Regions from separate parts of the Polaromonas sp. SP1 genome, predicted to be linked through region 1. Evidence: riboswitches for the same ligand, from Rfam matches in the RefSeq annotation. Region 1 holds a riboswitch; the other holds the start of a gene.
What was found. Region 1 has a riboswitch for glycine ahead of gcvT (glycine cleavage system aminomethyltransferase GcvT). Riboswitches for the same ligand answer to the same signal wherever they lie in the genome.

Region 1 (6,504 bases):
ATGATCCGCGAGCCGCTGGCCGGTGTGCAGGCCGCGTGCCCGGTGCCCCCCGAAACGGCGGTGGCCCTGGCGTCCCCTGCGCGAACCATCGAAGGACTGATACGCGCGGCCGAAGCCGGCGACGCCGAGTGGGGCGCACGCACCGCCATCAACCTGCCGGCTCTCAAAACCACGGTGGGTGAAATGGCTGCGGCGCTGGAGCGTCTGGCCGGCAAGGAGGCAGCCGGCCTGATCGACTGGACGCCGGATCCCACCATCGCCAACATCGTGACCAGCTGGCCTGCGGCCATAGACGCGGCCCGGGCCAGGTCCCTGGGCCTCTTGCCCGACGGTGACTTTGACAGCATCATTGCCGCCTATTTAAGCGAAAACCCGCGCACTGCGCCGCAGGCGGCGAAGTAATAATAGGTGTGCATACGGCTTGACGCCGTAGTCGCGGATTTTCTGGACAACGATTATTTTGGAGACAACATGAAAATTTCAAAACTGCTGGTCGGCATGGCCCTGGGCCTGGGATTCATCGCATCTGCAAGCGCGCAAAGCACGATGCGCATCAGCATTTCCACCGCCCAGAACTCGCATCAGGGCGTTGCCATCGATACCTTCGCCAGGGAAGTCGAGAAACGCACAGCCGGCCGCTACAAGATCCAGACCTTTTATAACGGGGCACTGGGTGGTGAGCGCGAATCCATCGAAGCCGTACAACTGGGCACCCAGGAACTGGCCTTCTCCTCGACGGGCCCGATTCCCAACTTTGTGCCTGAAACCAAAATCCTCGACGTTCCCTTCCTGTTTCGCGACAAGGCGCATGCACGCGCCGTACTGGACGGCCCGATCGGCCAGGACCTGTTGACCAAATTCGATGCCAAGGGCTTCAAGGCGCTGGCCTGGGCCGAGAACGGCTTTCGCCACATGACCAACAGCAAGCGCGACGTGAAGCTGCCGGAAGACCTGAAGGGCCTGAAGATGCGCACCATGGAGAATCCGGTGCACATCGCGGCCTACAAAGGCCTGGGCATCATCACCACGCCGATGGCCTTTCCTGAAGTGTTCACCGCGCTGCAACAAGGCACTGTGGACGGCCAGGAAAATCCCCTGTCCGTGATCATGTCGGCCAAATTCGACCAGGTCCAGAAGCACCTGTCGCTGACCGGCCATGTGTATTCCCCCTGCATCTTCGTGATGAACAAGGCAGCCTTCGACAAGCTCAGCGCCGCCGACAAGACGGCCTTCGTCGATGCGGCCAAGGAAGCGACCAAGGCCAACCGCGCCCGCGTCGACCAGGACGACGCCAACGGCGTGGCCGAACTGCGCTCCAAGGGCATGACGGTGATCGAAAACGTCGACAAGGCCAAATTCGTGACCATGCTCGCACCCGTCAATGCTGAATTCGAGAAGCAGTTCGGCAAGGCCAATATCGACGCGATCCGCAACTACAAGTAAGCAATCTATCGGTAGTTGCTACACTTTTTGTAGCCGCTTACGCCCGCAAACACTGAGCTTGCGGGCGTTTTCTTTGTACTCCTCCCTGGTCTTCCGGGATACGCCATGAAACAAGCCTTCCTCAAACTTGAACGATGGACAACCGGCTTCTCCATGCTGGTGGCCTGCCTGATGCTCGTCATCGCCTCGGCACTGGGCATGTTCCAGATCGTCACGCGGTTTGTCCTCGAGCAGCCCGCCGAGTGGAGCGAGATCCTGATTCGCCTCAGCCTGATCTGGATGGTGTTCATGGGCATCCCCATGGCCTTCCGGCAAGGCGCCATGGTCAGCGTGGATGTGCTCTACCGCTGGAGCCCTCCGCGCGTGCGGCGTGTGCTGGACTGGCTGGTCTGCCTGGCCGCGCTGGCCCTGATCGCGGTCATCGTCTGGTGGGGATGGGACTACTCGCTGCGCGGCCGCGTGCAGTCCATGGCCGGCCTCGAATCCATCTCAATGTTCTGGGGCTATGTGGCCATGCCCGTGGGCGGCATGTTTTGCGTGATCGGCATCATCGGCAACCTGATCGACCCGCAACGCAATGAACTGGAGACGGCGCAATGACCGCAGTGATGATTTCAACGATGGTGCTGTGCTTTGCGCTCACCGTTTCCGTGGCCGTGTCCATCGGCCTGGCGTCCATCTTCGGCATCCAGGCCTCCAACGCCAACATGCTGATCTCCGTCAAGGAGATGTTCTCCTCGATCAACAAGTTTCCGCTGGCCGCGATCCCTTTCTTCATCCTGGCCGGCAACCTGATGGAAACCGGCGGCATCTCGCGCCGGCTGGTCGAATTCGCCAAAAGCATTGTGGGCGGCGTCCAGGGCGGCCTGCCCATGACCTGTGTGCTCACCTGCATGATTTTTGCGGCTGTGTCCGGCTCGTCCGTGGCCACCACTTTTGCCATCGGCGCCATCCTGATACCGGCGCTTATCAAGCACGGCTACCCCACCGCCTACGCCGCAGCCCTGCAGGCCACCAGTGCGGAGCTGGGCGTGATCATCCCGCCGTCCATCCCCATGATTCTTTACGGCGTGAGCGCAGAAGTCTCGATCGGTGAACTTTTCATCGCCGGCTTCGGCCCGGGCCTGCTGATCGGTTGTGCATTGATGCTGTTCGTGCACCTCTACTGCCGCTGGAAGGGCTGGGGCAAGCACGACGGCGACGGCCGCCTGAGCTTTGGCAAGGCGACCTGGCAGGCCGGCTGGGCGCTGCTGATGCCGGTGATCATCCTGGGGGGCATTTACGGCGGGATTTTCACGCCGACCGAAGCGTCTGCGGTGGCGGTGTTCTATGCGCTGGTTGTCGGCATCGTGATCTACCGCGAAATCAAGCTCGCAGACCTCTACGTCATCCTGCGCAAATCGGTCATCTCCAGCGCCGTGATCATGTTCATCATCGCCAACGCCGGGCTGTTCGCCTTTCTGATCACCCGAGCCGGCGTGCCGGATGCCATTGGCCGCTGGCTTGAGGCCGTTCTGCAGTCGCCCGCACTCTTCCTTCTGGGCGTCAACGCGGCTCTCTTCGTCATCGGTATGTTCATTGAAACCAGCGCCGCCATCATCGTGCTGGCGCCCATCCTGGCGCCGGTGGCCGTGCATTTCGGCATCGACCCGGTGCATTTCGGCCTGGTGATGGTGGTCAACCTTGCCTTGGGCATGATCACGCCGCCATTCGGCGTGAACCTGTTCGCAGCCTGTACCGTCGCCAAAATATCGCTGGACCGCATCATCCCGTACCTGCTGCCCTTCGTATTGGTCATCCTGGGTTGCCTGATGGTGGTGACTTACGTACCGCAGTTATCGCTGGGCCTGCGTGACCTGGTGTACGCCAAATAGCTTATTTTCAGACGGGGTTTCACGACTCTGTCATCTGCGGGGGCGATGCTCTAGGGCCTGTTAACGCTATTTATGCAAGATGCGTTGCGAGTCAAAAAGGCCTTGAGCAAGGCGCAAAACGCAGGCGGGGTAGACCCCGTCAAGGCTTTGCAACGCCGCGCAAGGCCTTTTTGATCGCAACCCGGAGGGAATGGGGTGAAAACGGCGCCACTCCGCGTTGCGCTCCTCACCCAGACTCCCGGTCTGGGATTCGTCGCGCGCCTTGATTGGCGCCGTTTTCACCCCATTCGCATTTGCATAAATAGCGTTAACAGGCCCCTACTTTCATGTGAGGATGAAATCCATGCAGCTCCACAAAACCGACCGTGCCCGCGCCGAGCTCAAGCCTGGCGTGAGAACGCTAGGCCAGCGCGAGCGCACCCTGCTGCTGATGGCCGACGGCAGCAAATCCGCCCAGGATTTCCGCCCGCTGTTTGACGGCGACGGCGAGGCCATTGCCCTGCGGCTTTTGCGCGAAGGCTTTCTGGAAGCGCATCCCGGGAAAACGGCAGCGCCTGCCCCGGCAGTTGCGGCCCCGCCCGCGCCAAAACCCACGCCCGCCCAGCTGAAAGACTTCCCCAGCCCGGAAACGACGCAGGCCATCCAGGTCTCGGCCGACCAGTTTGAGGGCAAGCGCTCGCTCGCCACGACCCGGATGTTCCTGTTTGACATCTGCGAGCGCATGTTCGCCCGGCGCAACCCGGAGATGGCTGAGCGCTTTCGCGAAGCGCTGCGCAACGCCAAAGACCGCGAGACCATGCTGGCCGCCTCGCGCGAGATGATCGAGGAAATCGAAAAAATCGCCGGCCACGAACGCGCCGACTCCATCAGCGAACGCATCGCCATGCTGCTGCCGCATCACCAGGCGGCCTGAGAACCTCCTTCCGTTACACTCCTCGGGGTCAGGAGAGAGTTTTCCTCAGCGAAAACCGCCGAAGGCGCACGAGCACCCTGGGGCACCCCCCTTGAGTCGCACTGAACGCTCAGGCAAAAGGACTGGCAACCGCCCTGCGGCGCACCACGCGGCACGGCGTTCCCTACTGGAGAGAGGCAGCCTTTCACAGGCAGCCCACCGAAGGAGCAAACCCGCATCGCCGGGTGAATCTCTCAGGTAAAGTGGACAGCAGGGGCAGCCCATGGATCGAGAACATGTTCTTGCCATGACCGTGTTTGCCCCCCCGGAGAATGCCTTGTCCGATTCGTCCACCCCTTCCGCCGCTTCCGCCGCCCCTGAAACCCTGCTGAAAACGCCCTTGCACGGCCTGCATGTGGAGCTCGGCGCGCGCATGGTGCCTTTTGCGGGCTATTCCATGCCGGTGCAATACCCCGCGGGCCTGATGGCGGAACACCTGCATACACGCCAGGCCGCCGGCCTCTTTGATGTGTCCCACATGGGCCAGTTGCGCCTGGTGGGCGCCGATGCGGCTGCCGCGCTGGAGTCGCTGATCCCGGTCGATGTGATCGACCTGCCCGCCGGCAAGCAGCGCTACGGCCTGCTGCTCAATGACGACGGCGGCATCATCGATGACCTGATGTTCTTCAACCGCGACTACGCCAACGGTGGCGATCTTTTTGTGATCGTCAACGGCGCCTGCAAGGTGGGCGACATCGCGCACATCCAGGCCCGAATCGGCTCGCGCTGCAAGGTCATTCCCATGCCCGAGATGGCGCTGATGGCGCTGCAGGGCCCGCAGGCCGTCACCGCCCTGCAACGGCTGGCGCCGGGCGTCGAAAAGCTGGTGTTCATGACCGGTGGGCAATTCACCGTGGCCGGCTGCGACTGCTTCATCACCCGCAGCGGCTACACCGGTGAAGACGGCTTTGAAATCTCGGTGCCGGCCACGCAGGCCGACACCCTCGCACGCGCGCTGCTCGCCGAGCCCGAAGTCAAACCCATCGGCCTGGGCGCGCGCAACTCGCTGCGGCTCGAAGCGGGCCTGTGCCTCTACGGCAACGACATCGACACCACCACCACACCGGTGGAAGCCAGCCTCAACTGGGCCATGCAAAAGATTCGCCGCACGGGCGGCGCACGCGCCGGCGGCTTCCCCGGCGCCGACAAAATTCTGGCGCAACTGGCCGACCCTGCGCTGCTCACCCGCAAACGCGTCGGCCTGGTGGCGCTGGAGCGCGTGCCGGTGCGCGACCACACCGAACTGCAAAGCACCGACGGCGCCGTGATTGGCGAAGTCACCAGCGGCCTGCTCGGCCCCACGGTCAACCAGCCGGTTGCGATGGGCTATGTCAAACCTGAATTCGCGGCCCTGGGCACGCGCGTGAACGCGATGGTGCGCGGCAAGGCTGTGCCCATGGAAGTCGCCGCCATGCCGTTTGTTCCCGCCCGCTACTACCGCGGTTAAGCATTTTTTGAGTTTTAGTTTTAGTTTTAGTTTCTGCTCACTCAACCCCTGGAGAACCTCATGACCGTCAAATACACCGAAGACCACGAATGGCTCAAGATTGAAGGCAACATCGCCACCGTCGGCATCACGGTGCACGCGCAGGACGCGCTGGGCGATGTGGTGTTTGTGGACCTGCCCGCAGTGGGCGCCACCTTCGCCCAGAAAGAAACCGCCGGCGTGGTGGAGTCCGTGAAGGCCGCCGCCGACGTGTACATGCCCGTCAGCGGCGAAGTCACCGAAATCAACGAAGCCCTGAAAAACGACCCCTCGCTGGCCAACAGCGACCCGATGGGCGCCGGCTGGTTCTTCAAGATCAAGCTGTCTGAACCTTCGCAGCTGGACGCGCTGATGGACGAGACACGCTACACCGCCTTCGCTGCCTGAAGATATGGCCCCCACGCTTTTCACTTCGTGTAATACGCTGCCCCCCGAGGGGGCTGTGCTTGCTTGGGGCGGCCCGGCGCTGCGCACGTCGGCTAGCGAATGTTTACCCTCCCGTTTCTAGGACCCGATATGTTGATGCAATCCGCCAAGCCGCTGGGCGATCTTGAAAACCCTTCCGAATTCATTGCCCGCCACATCGGCATTGACGAAGCCGACGAAATCCACATGCTCAGCATCGTGGGCTCGGCCTCGCGCCGCGCGCTGGTCGAAGGCATCGTGCCGCGCTCGATTGCACGCAGCACGGCCATGGCCATTCCCGCGCCTGTCACCGAAGCCGCCGCACTCAAGCAGCTCAAGGCCAT
Region 2 (6,504 bases), 1.2 Mb from region 1:
GAGCCGCAGGCGTGCGTCCAGCCCAGCGTGCCGTGGCCGGTGTTGAGGAAGACGTTGGATGCGCGGCTCTTGCCGATGTACGGCACGTTGCTCGGCGTGGCCGGGCGCAGGCCCGTCCAGAACTGCGCGCCTTCGCCGTCCGTCATCTCGGGGAAGAGCTGCTTCACCCGGCGCACGATGGCATTGCAGCGCACCAGGTTCAGCTCGGTGTTGTAGCCGTTGAGTTCGGCCGTGCCGGCAATGCGCAGGCGATTGCCAAAGCGCGAGAACACCAGCTTGTACTCGTCGTCCGTCAGGCTGACCTGGTAAGAGGCCGCTTCGTTGATGACCGGCAGCGTGACCGAGTAACCCTTGGCCGGGTAGATGCGCAGGCTTTGCCCCAGCACCTTGGCCCACTGCGCGCTGAAGGCGCCCAGGCACATCACATAGGCGTCGGCCTTCAGCATCTCGACCTTGCCGCCGGCCTCACCGCGGCCCATCGCGACTTGCACACCATTGAGTTGCCCCTCTGCGGCATCCAGCCCCAGCACGGTGGTGTTGTACAAAAACTTCACGCCCGCCTGCTCGCAGCGCGCGGCCAGCGCGGTGGTAAAAGCTTGCGCATCGCCCGACTCATCGCTCGGCGTCATGCTGCCCCCCACGATGCTGCTGCGGCATTGCGCCAGCGCCGGCTCAATGGCCACGCACTCGTCGGCGGTTTTCATGTCCAGCTCGCAGCCGTGCTCGCGCATGATGCGCGCCGGTTCCTGCGCGGCGTCGTACTCGGCCTGGCTGGTGTAGAAGTGCAGGATGCCCTTGGTCTGCGCGTCGTATTGCAGGCCCAGCTCGGCACGCAGCTTTTGCAGCGCGCCGCGGCTGTACATGCCCAGGCTCACGATTTGTTTGATGTTTTCTGCGGTGCGCGCCGGCGTGCAGTTGCGCAGAAACTCCAGGCCCCACAGCCACTGGTTCACATCGGCCCGCAGCCTGAAGAGCAGCGGCGCATCTTCACGCGCCAGCCATTGCAATACCTTGAGCGGTGCGCCCGGGTTGGCCCAGGGCTCGGCGTGGCTCACCGATATTTGCCCGCCGTTGGCGAAGCTGGTTTCCATCGCGGCCGCGCCGCGGCGCTCGACCACCGTCACCTCATGACCGCGTTGCGCCAAATACCAGGCGGTGGTGATCCCCGTGACACCCGCCCCCAAAACCATGACTTTCATGGCGAATCCTTTTTTCAAGCAGAACATTGCAGTTGCGCAAGTGCTGCAGGGTCTTGGGGGGTGCGTGATTCAAAAAAGAAACGTGGCAACCGCCAAGCATCGCCTGTCAGCATGCTTGCGGCCGCTTCCACTGTCCTTGGTACCTGAGAGATTCAGCCGTGCTTGATGTCTATGACAAGCATCGGCTTTGCTCCTTCGGTGCGCTGCACATTGCGTGCGGCGTCTCTCCAGACGGCTGTGTGTTCCGGGCAGTACGGGACCTGAGCGATTATGGAAGTTTGCGCCTTCGGTGGCTGCCTTTGCGGGCAGCGCTCTCCTGCTTGAACGGGTTTGAATTTACCACCGAAGGCGGTTTTGCCAAGCGTGGATGGGGCCTTCAGTACTGGTCTAGCGGAGTGATTCAGAACCTTAATAGTAGAAGCGCTCAGCCCTTGCTGGCCGCCTGCACAAACGCGGCCTTGGCATCGGTGTAAGCCTCACGGTCGCGCGGGTGCTTCGCCGCCAGCTCCGCCTTGAGGGCGGCATAGCGCGCGGCCAGCGCCGCATCCGCACGCAGTGCGTCGCGAAAGCGCAGGCGCCCGGCCCACACATCGCCGCCGTGCACCACGATGTGCAAATGGTGCGTGCGCCGCCCGTCGGCCCAGCGCATCAGCCATTTGCGGTCGTTGAGTGAGGCGTTGAACTCCGCCGACGTGGTGTAGCCGTTGGCGCACAGCGGCGCCAACAGCGCCTCGGCCGCCGCCATCGATTCGACCCCGGCCAGCATGTCGATCACCGGTTTGGCCGCCAGGCCCGGCACCGCCGTGCTGCCGATGTGCTGGATGTCGATCAGGCGCGCCGGAAGCTGCGGCGCGAGCAGCCGCAGCCGGTCCCGCTCGGCGGCAAACAGGCCCGGCCAGCGCGGGTCATAGGGCTGCAGGCTCACTTCCTCGTGAATGGCGGCAAGCAGGGAATTGGGGCCAGTCATGGTTGGGAAGAGGGCAGATTCTGGTTCAGGGCGGCCAAAGGAGTATTAATGATAAAAAAGGCATCTAGCCCAATACCCGCCTTGACTAGCAGCTATCAAAATAATAGCAAATGAAGTTTCTGCCCGGCGGCAGCCTCAACGGCCGGGTGCTGGCTAAAGCGCCCTTACCGCCCTGCGCGCCTCTGCCAGCCGCGCATCCAGGTAGGCACCATAAAAATCCACAGACGCCAGGCCCACCAGCCGCTCCGCCAGTTCTTGCCCAGCCGGGCCGAGAAACAGCACTGTCGGCGTGAAGCCCGCCTTCCATGCCGCGACTTGCGCGGCGGCTGTCGTCACCTTGCCGTCAAAGCCCGTCAGCGGCGTGATGCGGTCGCTGATGTTGAGCTGCCAGGCGTGCATGCTGCCCTCACGCTGCGCCGGCAACAGGTAGTTGCGCCGCACCAGCTCGCAATACGGGCAGCCGGGCAGGCTGACCAGCAGCACCAGCGGCTCTTTTTTCAGTGCCGCGATGCCGGCAGCCGCCGGCAACGATGCGGGCACCGGCAATGCCGTGTCTGCCGCCCGCGCCAGCTGCGGCAAGGCCAGGCTGCCCGCCAACGCGGCGGTGAACTGGCGGCGGCCGAGCAAATTCATTCGGCGCTTTCCAGCAGGAATTTTGTCAGCGCCGCAGGCTCGCTGATCATCGGGTCGTGCCCGGTCTTGATCTCGACCACCCGCGAATTCGGCAGCCACGCGCCGTCCCAGAATTTCGGGTCCTGCACACGCAGGCGGCTGGGTGCAATGGTCGCCAGCGCCGGGTCCACACAATTGACAAAGGTGCGCGGCACCGCCGCCACACGCTTCACATCAAAGTGCAGCGGCGCCTGGTAGGTGTTGCCTGGGTGCGGCGTCTGCCGGCGTTTTACCCATGCATGGTCGGCGTCATGCAGGCCAAACACCTCCGGGTCAGGCGGCGGAAAGCTGAAGTTCGGCGACGCCTGCGCCGCCGCCATGCGCTGCTGCTGCGTCGCGCTGGCCTGCGTGCTGCTCCAGCTTTCGCCGGGCTTGGGCACCACCGCATCCACATACACCAGGTGCTTGATGCGCTCGGGCATGCGGTCAGTCACCGCCGTGCCGATCATGCCGGCGTACGAATGCACGGCGAGGATGACGTCATGCAACTCTTCCGCTTCGATCAGGTTGATGACGTCGTTGATATGCGTGTCGAGGTTGATCGCGGGCGAGAGCAGGTGCGCGCGCTCGCCCAGGCCCGTCAACGTGACGGCGTACACGCGATGGCCTTGCGCCTGCAGCGGGGCGGTGACGCGTTGCCAGCACCAGCCGCCATGCCAGGCACCGTGCACCAAAACAAAATTTGCCATCAGATCACCTTTATGTGTTTGAGTTCAGACAGCTGCGCGTCCGAATAGTTCAGCAGCTCGCGCAGCACTTCATCCGTGTGCTGGCCCAGCAGCGGCGGCGGCAAGTCGGTGCGCACCGGCGTCGCGCTCATGCGGATGGGGCTGGAGACGAGTTTCAAATCGTCCTTCACCGGGTGCTGCCACTCGGTCACCATCTTGCGCGCCTCAATTTGCGGATCGGCAAACACCTCCGCCAGGCTGTTGATCGCGCCACACGGCACCTTCGCCGCCTCCAGCGCGCTCAGCCAGTCGGCCTTGCTGCGCGTCTTCATCACCGCCTCCAGAATCGGCACCAGCTGGCCGCGGTTCTGCACGCGGTTGCGATTCGTGGCAAACAGCGGGTTGGTTGCCAGCTCAGGGATGTTGGCCACGGTGCAAAACTTCGCATACTGCGAGTCATTGCCCACCGCGAGAATCAAATGGTCCTTGCTGCCGTCAGCGGCAGGCGCCACTTCAAACACCTGATACGGCACGATGTTCTGGTGCGCATTGCCCGCACGGCCCGGCGCCTTGCCGCTCACCAGATAGTTGGCGCCCAGGTTGGCCAGCATCGCCACTTGCGTGTCCAGCAGCGCCATGTCCACCTGCTGGCCCTCGCCGGTCTTCTCGGCATGGCGCAGCGCAGCAAGAATCGCCACCGTCGCATACATGCCTGTCATCAAATCCGCCACCGCCACACCCACCTTCTGCGGCCCACCCCCCAGGTCGTCACGCTCACCCGTCACACTCATCAGCCCACCCATGCCCTGGATCGCATAGTCATAACCCGCACGGTCGGCATAAGGCCCCGTCTGCCCAAAGCCCGTGACAGAGCAGTAAACGAGGCGCGGGTTGATGGCTTTGAGCGACGCATAGTCCAGCCCATAACGCGCCATGTCGCCCACCTTGAAGTTCTCCACAAACACATCGCAATGCGCAGCCAGCGCACGCACCAGCGCCTGGCCCGCGGGCTGCGCAATGTCGCATGTGACGGAGCGCTTGTTGCGGTTCGTGCCCAGGTAATAAGCGGCCTCGGTGTCCGCCCCCTGCGCATCCTTCAAAAACGGCGGACCCCAGGTGCGTGTGTCGTCACCCGTGCCAGGGCGCTCAATCTTGATCACGTCCGCACCCAGATCAGCGAGTGTCTGGGTACACCAGGGGCCTGCGAGCACGCGGGAGAGGTCGAGGATGCGGATGCCGGATAGGGAGTTCATGTGTGGCATTTTGCCTTTAGCCAAGTGCTTCGAGAGAGTCACGAGAATCCTTTACCCAAAGGAAGAGGGATGGGGCGGGTAAGCCAGTAGTTTTGATAGAGCCAAAAAGCGACACACTCTTCCCATTAGCTGGAGCTCTGATGTTTGGGTGACCAAGACGCGTGATCTTGACGCGCCGTAGTGGCTACAGCTCACTGGGTACGTCCGACTTGAACGCCATAAGCATGAGTATTGACCTAAATAGTGCACTATCCACTCTGTCACTGCTAGTTGCTGTTGGGACGGCGCTGGCATCGCATCACTACTTCAAACGAGCTGAACGTCAGCGAGATGAAGATTTACTGCGAAGCGCAATAGCCGCTTTCACGCAATACCGGGTCGACGCCGAAACGCTTAAGAGGGAGCGAAAAAATACGGGTCAACCCATTAGTGACCGAGAGCAAACGATGTTTAATCAGACCGATCTAGTCGCAGAGCTAGCCGAAGGTCTGGAGGGCATTCTTCTGAAAATCATTGAGCGCGGCGATAAGTTATCCCCCGAGATTAGGAGTTCAACTCTATCGATGGTGACATTAACTGAAAGATTTTCAGTTCAACTGCAAATGATCTCCGCGAGGCTTCAGAACGTCAACAATAACCAAGCCTCCAAACTTCATGAACTGCAAGATCGGCTGCCCAAGCTTGAATCGTTGTTGCGCAGCTACCTAGAGAAATCGTGAAAAGCAAGAATGCAGGTGAGCAAGTTGGTTAGATATTTAAAGCGTGAATTCCCTCCGATTGGATGAGGGGATCAAAGCGTGAAAAGCCTAGAATTTGTTAGCGAGAGCTGTAGTTTGCAGCGCGCATGACGTTAAGTCTTGGAAACTTCGCAAGATAAATTTCTGTTGGAGGAGATATAAGAAATGTGGGCATCTCTTGGCTTTCGCGAAAGTCCGTACAACACAAATCCGCTACTGCCGCGGGCGGAAGATATTGACCTATTGGTGGGGCGCGATAACGAAGCAACGGAACTCTGTACTCAACTGGGGACATCTGCAGGTGGTGTATTGGTGCTCTCGGGTACGCCTGGCGTCGGAAAAACCAGCTTCTTCAACGTGCAGCAATATCGTTTGGAGAATGACTTAGCACCCTTTGGCCCTAAGTTGCTTGCTGCGAGAACTCTTTGCCCCGTACAGCCGACAGACGACTTAAAGAGACTCGCGCTTCGTGCCGTTGATTCGCTATATCGTTCAATTGATGCTTGGTGCGCGCTGAATGCCAAGCCTGTTCCCAAGCAGATAAAGGAAATTGGCGAATGGCTGGCCGGCACAGGTACGTCGGCTTTTAGCCTCGGCATTTCCGTTCTTGGATGTGGTGGATCTGTGGGGCGAACAGCACAGCTTCCCAAGGCGTCTGATGCATCCTTTGAAGCGATAGCTGATGCTCTGGCGGCGATGTCCTCTGAGGTTGTCACAACACTCGGATTTCAATCTGCAGTTATCGCTCTAGATAACCTCGAAAATCTGTCCGATGAGCAACTCGGATCGATGTTGATCTCGTTTCGTGACACTCTATTTTCGATCGCTAACGTTTGGTGGGTGCTTATCGGGCAAAGCGGTTTGGGTAGCTTGATTCAGTCGCTGGACCCAAGAGTTTTTGAACGTACTACCGGTTCCGGAATTGAAATTCGCCCAATTGAAATTGGGGAGCTTCATGAAGCTATCGCCATTCGAGTGTCTAGATTTCACAACTCAAAGGGAGGTAAG

Region 2: another riboswitch for glycine. It lies ahead of DT070_RS05390 (D-amino acid dehydrogenase); the one in region 1 lies ahead of gcvT (glycine cleavage system aminomethyltransferase GcvT).

The regions. Positions count from the first base shown of each region.
Region 1 is NZ_CP031013.1:4,402,845-4,409,348, forward strand. It holds gene denD (D-erythronate dehydrogenase) at 1-402, shown strand, start outside; gene DT070_RS20655 (TRAP transporter substrate-binding protein) at 472-1,443, shown strand; gene DT070_RS20660 (TRAP transporter small permease) at 1,549-2,043, shown strand; gene DT070_RS20665 (TRAP transporter large permease) at 2,040-3,317, shown strand; gene DT070_RS20670 (hypothetical protein) at 3,661-4,230, shown strand; glycine riboswitch at 4,250-4,365, shown strand; glycine riboswitch at 4,387-4,490, shown strand; gene gcvT (glycine cleavage system aminomethyltransferase GcvT) at 4,517-5,716, shown strand; gene gcvH (glycine cleavage system protein GcvH) at 5,777-6,142, shown strand; gene gcvP (aminomethyl-transferring glycine dehydrogenase) at 6,272-6,504, shown strand, end outside.
Region 2 is NZ_CP031013.1:1,124,792-1,131,295, reverse strand. It holds gene DT070_RS05390 (D-amino acid dehydrogenase) at 1-1,199, opposite strand, end outside; glycine riboswitch at 1,321-1,440, opposite strand; gene DT070_RS05385 (GrpB family protein) at 1,624-2,166, opposite strand; gene DT070_RS05380 (hypothetical protein) at 2,320-2,799, opposite strand; gene DT070_RS05375 (alpha/beta hydrolase) at 2,796-3,527, opposite strand; gene DT070_RS05370 (CaiB/BaiF CoA-transferase family protein) at 3,527-4,759, opposite strand; gene DT070_RS05365 (hypothetical protein) at 4,984-5,478, shown strand; gene DT070_RS21240 (hypothetical protein) at 5,662-6,504, shown strand, end outside.